DNA from 4 places in the Sporosarcina sp. 6E9 genome. Region 3 is predicted to be linked to each of the others. Evidence: predicted binding sites of a transcription regulator. Region 3 holds the regulator's gene; each other region holds the start of a gene.

Region 1 (3,178 bases), on a different contig from region 3:
AAACCATCCGATGAATCTATTTTTATAGTTCACGACACAAACCTCTTCCTTAAAAGATTCAGGTCTTTCTTATTCAATCAAGCCCGCATCCTTAAAAAACTTCTCTGCACCAGGATGTAGGGGCACCTGCCCAACATCCATCATATTGACAGCTGTTAAGTTTTTAAACTCCTCGTGTACAGTCGCGAGATAGTCAAAGTTTTCATAAATCGATTTCGTTACTTGATAAACTTCATCTTCAGAAACATCCTTGTGAACGATTAAAATCGCCGGCGTAAACAATGTATCGATATCGTCTTGTAGAAAATCATAGCTCCCCGCTTTAATTTTCCCGATTTCCATGCCAAGGTTGTCCGATACCGCTTGCATCAATTCTTTATTAAATGAAAGCATTTTTAAATCAATCGTTGTTGAAGCTTCAATTAACCCGCTGGAAGGGACAGATACCGCATCTCCAGTCGCATCAATTCGCTTATCAGCCATCAGTTCAAACGTTTTTGAATCACTAAGATGGTCAACAGATCCACCCCACGAAATAATATCATCATAAGTAACGTTATATTCTTGTAAGATATTTCTCGTAATAATTTCACCAGCTGAACCGATTTGATCCACAGCCAACCGAACAGGCATTTTACGCTGAACGATGTCGTCAAATGTATCATACGGCGTATCAGCCCTCGCAATAAATTGATAGTAATTTCCAGGGATGACGACACTGATAGCACGAATATCTTCATATGGCTGGTCATAGGGTTCCGCACCTGAATAGGCCGCATACGCCGTCATCGCATACGATAGTCCATATGAAACCGCATTTGTCCCTACAGTTGGCGGATTTTCTACAATACCACCAGGCTCAACCGTAACAACCGCACCCTTATTTTCTCTGCGAATGGACTCAGCGATGCCCTCTGTAAAGACAGACCATGCACCGCCCGTACGTCCTCCGATAATCGTTGTTTGGAATCTATCAGCAGTCGCTTCCTTTTCTGTTTTCTCATGACTGCATGCGACAATAAATAGAACACTGAATAGGATTGTCAATAAAATGACGTTTCGTTTCATCATGAACTTCCTCTTTCAATGAGATTATTTTTTAGTGCCTTCCTTAACCTGTAAACTAATATCGAGTGCTTTGACCGAATGCGTTAAAAAGCCCAATGATATGTAATTGACACCCGTTCCATGATAAGTCGCCAAGTTTTCCAGTGTAATTCCACCCGAGGCCTCCGTCACAATGGATTCTGGTACATCATGTCCAAACGCCTTCACTTCCTTAGGTGTCCGATTATCAAACATAATCACGTCCGCACCTGCTTCGACTGCTTCCAGTACTTCTTGTCTCGTTTCCGTTTCCACTTCAATTTTTACCATATGTCCAATCTTTTCCCGGACGCGCTGCACTGCTTTCGTAATGGAGCCCGCAAAAGCAATATGGTTATCTTTAATCATGACGCCATCATACAATCCTTGCCGATGATTTTTCCCGCCACCACAGACAACAGCATATTTATCAAACATACGCAGTCCTGGAATCGTCTTTCTTGTATCACAAATTTGTATGGCAGGGTCGTTTAGCATTTCCACACATTTATTGGTCACGGTCGCAATGCCGCTCATCCGCTGCATAAGATTTAATATTACCCTTTCACCCGTTAGTAAATGCGCAATCGGGCCCGTCACTGCCGCAATTTTATCCCCCGCAGATACTCGATCACCGTCCTTAAAGAACTCGGTCACTTGAATAGAAGGGTCTAGTAAATGATAAGCCTCTTTAATGACGCCGAGACCTGCGATAATTCCATCTTCTTTGACAATAAATACGCCATTTCCAATTTCCGACAACGGAAAAATCGTCTGGCTCGTAATATCCTGATCGCCAATATCCTCCAATAAAAAGGATTGTAATTGTGCGCGTAACTTTAATAGATTCATCCCCTGCTCCCTCTCCCTAACATTTTCTTTGTGCAAAGTTTCACATGTATTTCGATAGTATCCCGAATAAAAATCTCGTTAAAATACGAGGTGTCTTGACACCTATATTTACACAAGTCCACTAAAATAGCAAGTAAACTTTTGATATTCATTATCTGGGAATAGCTGCCAAGAAAAGGTACCAGAGAAAGGTACCTGTGCAAGGAGCAATTATGACAATTCAAGCCTTTGGATAATAATTTAAAGGGATACCGACAATGTGTTATATAGTCGATACCCCCCTATGTGATTATGCAATTGTAGTGAATAGATTGAATATTGTCTTGCACAGGTACCTAAAAACGGTAGCTAAACACGGTACCGTTAATCAATTACTTTGCGAATTCGGCACCCTCATCAATTTGTTTACCATCTACTGTTAAAGTCGCATTATAGATCGCACCTTGGTATTCGTTGCCTGCGCTTTCATCCAGCTTCAAGCCAAACATGATGTCGATGTATTGACCTTCGTCCAGCTTCCAAAAAGAGTCTTCATCTGTTCCTTCACCAATCATAATTTCACCAGTGTCGACACTCATTAAACTAACGTTTTCATTAGTCAACATGCCACCGAATACTTCTACGTCACCTGATAAGTTGACGGATTGCGGGCGTTCATTCGTTGTTCCGTTAAATAGATTCGCCAATTCAATTTCCGCTTGTTCCATAGTATCTTGGCCAGGTTGTACTGTGTATTTCATGGCCATATAGCCTACTTCATACCCGTCGAGTGATGCTTTATCCACAGAATGGTTATACGTCGCTTTCAAATACGCATCTAAATCACCTGTATTCGAAATGGTCATCCAGTTACCGTATTCCAATTGGGATGGGGTGAATTTACCCCCTTCGAAAATGCTCATCTCGATATCCTCACCGTTATTTAACTCGAGTGCCCCATTTTGCATTTCCCCTAAAGCTGTCGTTTGAGATGTAAACCAGGAATAAGTTCCGCCCCCTGAAAATGCAACTAATAATCCAACTACTGCTATAGATAATAAAGTCATTTTTGCCTTTTTCATCACAATCATCCTCCCCATTTTGTTATTCTTTTGTCGACTGCTTCTTCAAATCACCATTTAACCGATATCTTTTTATCAGGGAATATAGCTCAAGCAGCAGATAACCTATCAGTGGTAGCGCAATGAGACTAAACAGGCCCATTGGACTTTTTATAAAATGCATGACATAGCCCATCTTG
Region 2 (3,178 bases), on a different contig from region 3:
TTGCCTGGGTTGCTTTTTCTCCATTTGGCAACGTTGATAAATGCGCCAAATGCGCACATCCATACGCCAAGTACAATCAATGCCAATCCGATATAAAAGAATGGTGATGCTGCCATTGGTGGATAAAATGTATACAGAACAGTTGCTTCATTCATCAAAACTGGAATTACCGCAACGACAAAACCAACAATTTTCATCCAAAAACCAATCCAGGCCATCTTTCTAACTTGCGGTAATAATCCGCCTAGTGTATGTGACATGCCTGCGTAAAAATAACCTATTGTAAAGAACGCTGTTAGGACTAGAACTAATAAGATGCCATGTGCTGTTAATACTTGATAATAGGTAAACCAGGAAGGTAATTGTAATAACCCTGCACGTTCTAACCCTTGAAATAACCCTAAAAATCCACCTATTAGTAATGCGATAAACGCAACGGCCATATAAGATTTCGATAGTTTTGCATCTTCTGGAACGACGCCTAAAATCTGATGCGCTTTTTCTTTCATCGTTTTATTTTTATTTGTCTTTTTTAAATTTGTTTTGTTAATGACTGTTTCCATTTTACATCCCTCCTTTTATTTAACGAAGATTGTCGTACTCATCATTTGGTGACCAATACCGCAGTACTCGTTACACAGAACTAAATATTCACCAGGTTCTTTAAATGTTTGCGTGATCTTTTGAATATGACCAGGCATAACCATCGCATTTAAGTTCGTGCCAGCAACCTGGAATCCATGAACTACGTCTTTTGAAGTCATTGTAAATGTTACCTCCGCCCCAACAGGCACCTCAATATTGCTTGGTGTGAACCCAAAAGTTTGCAAGGTCATCACGACTTCATATTCGTTGTCTCCCGTTTGGAAAACCCCTGGATTATCGAAAGGCGCTGTTTCATCGACTTTTTGTGGATCAATTGTTTCCTTATGACTAGGGGGCCCCATTCCCATTGCAAATGTTTGATAACCGACAACTAACATAAATATGATTAAGATTCCAAAACTTAAAGCAAGCCAAATTTCTTCATAACGATGCATCTTCATGGTTTCTCCTCCTTATACTCTTATCATGTATAAAACGAATAGAAGTAAATATGCGGCAATAATTACTGCAGCCACGACCCCCACTGAAAACATGGTTCCTTTTAGTGAGTATTTCTCGTTTTCTTCTACCTCTTTCTTAACCTCAGTTTTTTCGGTTACCATCCGAAAGCACCTCCTATATTCTTCTTGCTTTCAGCTTAATTGATAATCATTCTCAACGATGTGATATTAATCACACTCACCAATCGTAATTTGGTAAACGCTTTAATAATTTCGAAAGAATTTTAAATTTTGCAGGAGTCTTGTAAATATAAACATCGCCACAGTAATGTTTATAGACAAACCAATCAACTCTTACTTAACAAATAAGCGGAAATTGATGCAGAATTTGAAATGTGACAAATTGATGAATGATAGCGTTTCAATCACTGCTTGATAAAAAAAGTGCTGTTCAAATGAGAATTCTCATTCGAACAGCACTTTTCGTTTTAGTATATTTCTTCTTTTAACTTATCAGGGTAAATATAAAAATGACCATCAAGCAATTTCACTTTTTCTTCTTTTCGGAGTTGTGAAATCATCCGGTTTACGGATTCTCTCGTTGTTCCAATCATATTGGCAAGATCTGAATTTGTGAATTTGGTGTTTATCTTTATCCACCCATTCTTCTCATTCGCCATATGGGTTTCACCCAGGCGAATTAATAGAAGCAGAATTCTTTCCTTGGTGCTTCGTAAAGCCATCTCTTCTAATCGTTGTTGCGTATCAACAATTAGATCGCCTAGAATCCGAAATAACTTAATGGATAGCTGTGGATTTCCGATTAATACATTTTCAAAATCCTTAAGCGATATTAAATAAAGTGAAGTATCTTCAATCGCTTGTGCATTAGCCGGATAATTTTCTTTTCGAAAAAAACCTACGTTTGGAAACATATCGCCTTGCTGTTTCACGCAAATAATTTGTTCTTTTCCCGACAGGTCATTTCTAAATACCTTCACCTTACCCGATGCAACAATGTAAATATGCGTAATTGGTGTTTCATGTAAAAAAATAATATTCTTATCTGAAAATGTTCTTTTCGTCATAACCTCTAGAAAAGGCTTAATTTCCTCGTCTGTTAAATCCCTAAATAGCTTTACATTTCTAATAACGCTTTCTAGCTTTTCCAATAGAAACTCCTCCTATTAGATTCTCACTGTTACCTATACTCATTTTAACATAGATTACAGTTCCAAGTGGGATATCTTGAAGTTAAGATTACTTAATAAGATGAAATTGCCGTGGATACATCATATAAATCTAGGTCAATATCAAGTTTTTCACCAAGTGCAAGTTTTGATAGTTGAGCGCCTAAATAAGGTCCAATCGTAAGTCCCGATGCCCCAAGACCATTTGCAAGAACGAGTCCGTTTATATTAGGCACTTCCCCGATAATTGGTAAAAAGTTAGGTGTAAATGGCCGGAAACCTACACGCGCTTCAATAAATTCTCCTTCTGCTAACCCTGGTGCAATCGATATTGCCTTGTCAAAAATTTCATGCAAGCCGCCTGCCGTTACTTTATGATTGTATTCCATATCATCTTCATGAGTCGCGCCAATTACAATTCGTCCATTATCAAATGCAAGTATATATTGATTGGATGGCGGCATGACGACAGGCCAATTTTCTGTGCTATTGTTGTCTAGTTGAAGATGCGCAATTTGTGCTTTTTGTCCTTTCACTTGCAAATTTATTCCTAGCGGCGCTAATAACTCGCCTGCCCATGCACCCGCTGTAACCAGCACTTTATCTGCATGATATTCTTCATTACCAACACGCACACCCGTTACTTCATTATTTGAATGCAATAGTTCGGCTGAACCATTAATAAAATTAGCACCAAGTCTTTTCGCTGCATTTATCAGCGCATTTACTAATTCACGGCCATTTACTCTTGCCGCACCGCTAATCTGGATAGATTCAAATTCATTTGATAATGGAGGAAATAATGCAGATGTTTCTAGTGATGTAAGTTTTCGAATATCCCCGATCTCATTGGCATGCTTCTTTCTATCAATGACTCGTTCCTCCATTTTATTCAGTTTTGCTCGATCTGTATGTAAACTCACAGCCCCGACTTTGCGATAT
Region 3 (3,178 bases):
ATTACGAGAAACTTGAGCAACTACAAAATATGCATCAGTCATTCATTTCATTCCTATTAGGATGAAAAAAGTCTTCCACCGATAATTCGGATGGAAGACTTTTTATTGTTCAGGATTTTGATTTTGAAGTTCTTCGATTTGTCGCTGTTGTTCTGCTTTTAAATACTTTCGATAACCAAAGCGGGAAACAATAATACTTAGCTCATAAAGTATAAACAAAGGAACGGTCACAAACAAATGCGAGAACAAATCAGGCGGTGTAATAAACGCAGCGATGATAAATAAAACAAGGAAAGCATATTTTCGTACTTTTACAAGAATATTCGGTTGTATAATACCAAGCCTTGTTAAAAATAACGTTAATATTGGCAACTGAAATATTAAACCAAAAGGAATCGTAATTTGAAATAAAAAATTGAAATACTCATTTATACCAATTGTTTGAACAATCCCAAGATCATTCGACAATTTCATCATAAATTTTATAATGTACGGAAATAGTACAAAATAAGAAAATGATATACCGCCTAGAAATAATATAAAGCCAAAAGGGATATAACTTAAAGTCACTTTACGTTCTGTCTCATGGAGACCCGGACTTACAAAAGACCACAGTTGATAAAGTAAAACCGGCGATATAATAATAACGGCTATCAGAACAATCATTTTCAAATAAATGATAAACGGATCAGTTACATTAAACGCGTTCAATGAAATACTTTTTGCTTCTTCACTATATTGAAGATAATTGATAAGCGGTTTGGCTAGTAAGAAACCACCCGCTGTTCCAACAATAAAGAAAACGACGACAACCATCAGCCGTTTTCTCAATTCATCTATATGTTCAATTATCGATAATTCTTTTTCATTCCCCATCGGACATTCACCTTACTTACTTGTCATCAACTTTATTGTCGATTTTGTTTTTGTCGTCATTTTCATCATCGACAAGACCTTTTGTAGCGTTTTTAAATTCACGCAATGAAGAACCGAACGCTTTCCCAATTTCGGGTAATTTCTTCGGCCCAAATATAAGCAATGCAACGACTGCAATTAGGATAAGACTTGGAATACCTGCACCCATGATGACACCTCCTCATTAGCGAGGGATTGATCAATAGACATTCAATCCTTCTGGCTGTATATAGTTTACACGAAAACCACCCTCATTGCCATAATGGAGCGGTTACAATTGTGAATCTTTCACGTCACTTTTCATGAAATAAATTAGCGTCTGTAATTCTACAGATAAATCGATTGTATGGACGCGTACGGCTTCCGGGGCTGCAAGACGTACTGGAGTGAAGTTTAAAATCCCTTTAATTCCATAGCGAACGAGTTCGTCCGTGACATCTTGTGCAACACTTGACGGCAATGTCAGAATAACAAGTTCGATTCCCTGCTCTTTCAGCTTCTCTTCAGCAACTCGCGGATGATAAATAGGAATACCGCTTATCATCTTCCCCTCAACCGAAGCATTCGTATCAAAAGCCATTACGATTCGCGTATTATGGTTTTTATGAAAATTATATTTTAAGAATGCACTGCCCAAACTTCCGACTCCGAATAGTGCAACATCAGTTTCTTCGTCTTGATCGAGAATCGTTCGAAAAAAACCGACTAAATAGTCGACGTCATAACCATATCCTTTTCGACCGAGCGCACCGAAATAAGAGAAATCTCTCCGTATTGTTGCAGCATCGATTTTCATTGCTTCGCTTAATTCGCTAGATGAGACTCGCTTTTTGTTAGCGTTTGCAAAATTTTGAAGAAATCTATAATAAAGAGGCAATCGTTTAGACGTTGCCTGTGGAATCTTAGGCATTTCCTCTGCCATTTTTATCCCTCCCACACGTACTTAAAGCCTATTCTATCGTATCTTAATTGTTGTTTAATGTAAAGCTGACCATTGCGCACACCGCCTTGTTCTATTAGACTAGAGTAGAATGAGGTGTATTATAATGATTGTTTTACAAGTCAATGCATTAACTAAATCATTTTCAGGAACGACCATATTAGATAACGTTCAATTAGAAGTGCATCAACGCGACCGTGTTGCACTTGTCGGACGAAACGGCGCGGGAAAATCGACCTTATTAAAAATTATTGCGGGTGAAATGACTGCGGATTCAGGTGATTTAATCATCCCGAAAAACATCCAAATCGGATATCTTGAACAACATTCAGGTATCGATTCTTCATTAACGGTTTGGGATGAAATGATGACCGTTTTCGAACCACTAAGAGCTATGGAAAGACGGATCCGTTCCCTTGAAGAACAAATGGCAGATCCGGAAATCTTTTCAAATAGCATTGAATTCGAACGGGTTTCGACTGAATACGATGAATTACAAACTGAATTCAGTAATTCCAAAGGTTATCAATATGAAGCAGACACGCGGTCGGTGCTTCACGGCATGAGGTTTTATCCAGAGGATTATACAAAACAGGTAAACCTTTTATCCGGTGGCCAAAAGACGAGACTTGCACTTGCTAAAATGCTCCTAAGCAGTCCAGATTTGTTGATTTTGGATGAACCGACAAACCATCTCGATATTGAAACGCTTAGTTGGTTAGAAAAATACCTGGTTAATTACGAAGGGGCATTGTTAATTGTCTCTCATGACCGTTATTTCCTTGATGAAATTGTTACGATTGTTTATGAAGTTTCGAGAAATAAAGTAGCAAAATATCTTGGAAACTATAGTGCCTATCTTACCGAAAAAGCGAAAAACTATGAACGTGATGTAAAGATGTATGAAAGAGAAGTAAGTGAACGTGCAAATCTTGAAGATTTTATCCAACGAAATATTGCACGTGCTTCGACTTCGAAAATGGCACAAAGCCGCCGTAAAATGTTGGAACGAACGAATTGGATGGACTCCCCAGACGGTGATGAAAAATCAGCCAACTTTACTTTTTCCGTCGAGCGTCCAAGCGGGAACGATGTCCTTGCTGTGGATAATTTAGCGATCGGTTATGATAAGGGGCCAATTTCGGAAGATCTTAACCTCCGTGTGTATAAAGGCGATCGAATTGCGTTAATCGGCCCGAATGGCGTCGGCAAATCGACTTTACTGAAGACAATCGTTAAAAAACAAACTGAACTTGCTGGTGAAATTAGATACGGGACAAATGTTCAATTTGGCTATTATGACCAAGAACAGGCCACTCTAGT
Region 4 (3,178 bases), on a different contig from region 3:
AACGTTGGTCCGTCAAACAAAATGCGGCTCGGCAGCGCCATATTGACCAAGCAATTTCTTTCAATATTTACGTCCCGAATACGATTCGTGCTTCCGTTTTACTCGACTTGCATATTCAAGCATGGAAGTCAGGCATGAAAACAACTTATTACACGCGTTCAAGCGCCACGGATATTGCGGAGTGTGAATGGTGTCATTCTTAATCGCTTATGCAACTTGGAGCGGAAACACAGAGGAAGTTGCGGAGCTTATTGAAGAGGTTGTCTTGAAATCGGATATCGACGTAACAAAATACAGAATCGGTACGGGGCTACTTCCCGACGTACGTGCGTTTGATGCACTCATTATTGGATCGTTTACATGGGACAAAGGCGCAACGCCTGATGAAGTGAAAGATTTCGTGGCGGAAGTAGGCTATAAACCTTCGAATGTTTACGTTTTTGGAACTGGCGACACGCAATTCGGCGGAGATGCATTATTTTGCAGTGCTGCAGTAAAGTTAGCGCGATTTTACGAGTCGAAATATGCACCGCTGAAAATCGAACAAAGTCCAAGAGGAACACAAGAAATCGATGTAATTAATTGGACGGAAGGGGTTATCAAACAATGGTCACACTAAACAGAGTAAAAGTATTAAATCCAGCAAACCCAAACAAATCAACCGCTATTTTCGGCGGAAAAGCCAGCGGAATTCTAAATTGGAATGATCTTGCACACCCGCACTTTTATAAACTAAGGCAACAAATACGTTCCTTGTTTTGGACAGCAAATGAAGTTGATATGACACAAGACGTCAAGCAATTTTCAACGCTGACCCAACCTGAACAAGACGCATTCTTGAAAATCATTGGTTTATTAGCAACGCTGGACGGTCCGCAAACGGATATTGCGTTAAAGATTTCTCATTTTACAACCGATCCCTCCGTCAAATCATTAATGGCGACAATTGCGGATCAGGAAAGCGAACATAATCATAGTTATGCCTATGTGCTTTCATCTGTAACGACGTTAGATAAGCAAATCGCTTCATTCGAAATGGGTCGAACCGATGAGGTTTTAATGCGCAGGAATGAACGCATTGTCAACGTGTACAATGAATTTGCAGAAAGACCGACGATTGATTCTGCGTTAAAAGCAATGGTCTATACGACTTTACTGGAAGGGCTATTTTTTTACAGCGGTTTCGCGTTCTTCTACAATTTGGCGCGCAACCAGAAGATGGTCGGAACATCGACAATGGTGTCGTATATTAACCGCGATGAGTTACAGCACGGAAAAGCAATTAGCGACATATTCCGCGCAGCCTTAGCAGAAAATCCAGAATACAATACAGATGAGTTCACAGAATGGATTTACGATCAATTCCGCCACTCCGTCGAACAAGAAGTCGCGTGGAGCCAGTATGTGTTGGCAGATATTGACGGCATCGATCTTGAAGAAATGGAAGGCTACATTAAATACCGGGCCAATAAAATGCTGCGGATGCTCGGACTCGATGAAATCTATCCAGAGTTCACCAACAATCCTATGAGATGGATTAAAGCCTACGTGGATAGTTTCGATGATACGAAAACAGATTTCTTCGAACAAGCCTCTAGGCAATATGTCAAAACGAGTGATTTGAATGGGTTTGATGATTTATAGGTTTTGATTGTTTTCACACCGCTGGAACGGGAGAGGGAGAGGACTTCGAACTCAATTGCGCGGACTTCAATCGCAGGTATTGCAATAATTTAAACATAAGGATATAACTACGCATCGCCACGCTGGTGCGTAGTTTTTTTATTCATTAAATCCTCGAAATTGTGATTTATATCATATCCAGTCATAATAATCTCTTCTATTATATAGACAACGGGTTAATCCTAAAGGGTACTTCTCGGTAGACCATGTTTTACGTTTATTGGGTAGATTCCCTAATGGGGTAGAGCCCGCCTATAAATTTAACGAAATGATATGCATACAATAGAGGAGGAATTAATGATGGGAACAATTTCAATGGAAATGAATGTAGCTGATATTGTTACTGCGGTTCCATGGTCTGCAGATGTTTTCAGGAAACACCGGATTGACTATTGTTGTGGTGGAAAAGTGTCGTTACTAGAAGCAGCTTTGGAAAAAGGAATTCAACCCGATGTCGTCTTTGAAGAGATTACTACTGTGAAAAAGACACAGGATAATCGTGGTAACACGCATCCGTCTAGTTTTGGAAACAAAACATTGATCGCCTACATCCAAGAAAACTATCATCAAAACTTACGTCAAGAATTGCCTTCATTAGCACCCTATATAACAAGAGTTTCCCGTGTACACGGAGAAAATCACCCACATCTGCGAAGGTTGCAGGATTTATTTAAAGAGTTGCGAATTGAACTGCTGGATCATACGGAAGATGAAGACCGAATTGTATTTCCGCTTATGATAGAATTTCTAGACAAACCGACAGACAGATTGAAAGAAAAGTTGAAACCGCATGTTTTCGAACTCGAAGAAGAACATGAAAATGCCGGAAAGTTGTTGCGCGAACTGAGGGAAATCACGAATGACTTCACGCCGCCAGAAGGTGCTTGCGGCACATATCGTCTCGTTTATGCACGCTTGGAGAAATTAGAAAAAGAGACGTTCGACCATGTACATCTTGAAAATAATATCTTATTTGAACGAGTTCGAGCTGAATTATAAATGAATTAAAATTGCCTATCTACTGTACGAGTGGATAGGCAATTTTAATTTATTTCTATATAAACTGTATATTCTTTCAGGTTGAGGGTATTCCCTATAAGAAATAGGACAAACCCTAATAGGAAGATGCACGATTACCTATTTATAATGAAGAGTAGATGAATGGGCTGAATGTTCCTGTCATAGAGTAGTCATTCAAAAAGGAGTTGTTAGTTCGATGCAAAAACAGAAAAAGAAAAGTTTCGGATTGAAGTATTTTAAGCCGATTGAACGGTTCTCTGGAAACTGGTCTGTCCTGGAAGAAAAAAGTCGTGACTGGGAAAACATGTACCGTCAACGTTGGTCTCATGACAAAGTAGTACGAACAACACACGGCGTTAACTGTACAGGGTCTTGTAGCTGGAAGGTTTTCGTGAAAAACGGGATTATTACATGGGAGAATCAGCAAATCGACTACCCTTCATGCGGACCCGATATGCCGGAATTCGAACCGCGT

The links. The regulator Rex, encoded in region 3, represses fermentation and respiration genes when NADH is low (regulators of the CRP and FNR family bind a similar motif). The targets are predictions, from matches to a motif close to TTGTGAAATATTTCACAA.
Region 1: nadC (carboxylating nicotinate-nucleotide diphosphorylase) is a predicted target of Rex. The motif match lies at 1,967-1,984, and genes of this name have one in related genera.
Region 2: J4G36_RS06605 (cytochrome c oxidase subunit 2A) is a predicted target of Rex. The motif match lies at 1,267-1,284, and genes of this name have one in related genera.
Region 4: ric (iron-sulfur cluster repair di-iron protein) is a predicted target of Rex. The motif match lies at 1,804-1,821, and genes of this name have one in related genera.

What each region holds. Positions count from the first base shown of each region.
Region 1 covers NZ_JAGEMN010000001.1:243,558-246,735, reverse strand. Annotated here, with positions in the region: gene J4G36_RS01420 (TRAP transporter permease) at 1-33, opposite strand, end outside; gene J4G36_RS01415 (TAXI family TRAP transporter solute-binding subunit) at 70-1,071, opposite strand; gene nadC (carboxylating nicotinate-nucleotide diphosphorylase) at 1,093-1,938, opposite strand; gene J4G36_RS01405 (hypothetical protein) at 2,310-2,999, opposite strand; gene J4G36_RS01400 (signal peptidase I) at 3,022-3,178, opposite strand, start outside.
Region 2 covers NZ_JAGEMN010000001.1:1,267,597-1,270,774, forward strand. Annotated here, with positions in the region: gene J4G36_RS06595 (cbb3-type cytochrome c oxidase subunit I) at 1-563, opposite strand, end outside; gene J4G36_RS06600 (cytochrome c oxidase subunit II) at 579-1,046, opposite strand; gene J4G36_RS06605 (cytochrome c oxidase subunit 2A) at 1,059-1,208, opposite strand; gene J4G36_RS06610 (Crp/Fnr family transcriptional regulator) at 1,535-2,218, opposite strand; gene J4G36_RS06615 (NAD(P)/FAD-dependent oxidoreductase) at 2,311-3,178, opposite strand, start outside.
Region 3 covers NZ_JAGEMN010000007.1:56,703-59,880, forward strand. Annotated here, with positions in the region: gene J4G36_RS17335 (CPBP family intramembrane glutamic endopeptidase) at 1-65, shown strand, start outside; gene tatC (twin-arginine translocase subunit TatC) at 103-876, opposite strand; gene J4G36_RS17345 (twin-arginine translocase TatA/TatE family subunit) at 893-1,084, opposite strand; gene J4G36_RS17350 (redox-sensing transcriptional repressor Rex) at 1,187-1,837, opposite strand; gene J4G36_RS17355 (ABC-F family ATP-binding cassette domain-containing protein) at 1,962-3,178, shown strand, end outside.
Region 4 covers NZ_JAGEMN010000002.1:88,768-91,945, reverse strand. Annotated here, with positions in the region: gene J4G36_RS12050 (ribonucleoside-diphosphate reductase subunit alpha) at 1-203, shown strand, start outside; gene J4G36_RS12045 (flavodoxin) at 191-619, shown strand; gene J4G36_RS12040 (ribonucleotide-diphosphate reductase subunit beta) at 607-1,644, shown strand; gene ric (iron-sulfur cluster repair di-iron protein) at 1,984-2,682, shown strand; gene J4G36_RS12030 (nitrate reductase subunit alpha) at 2,900-3,178, shown strand, end outside.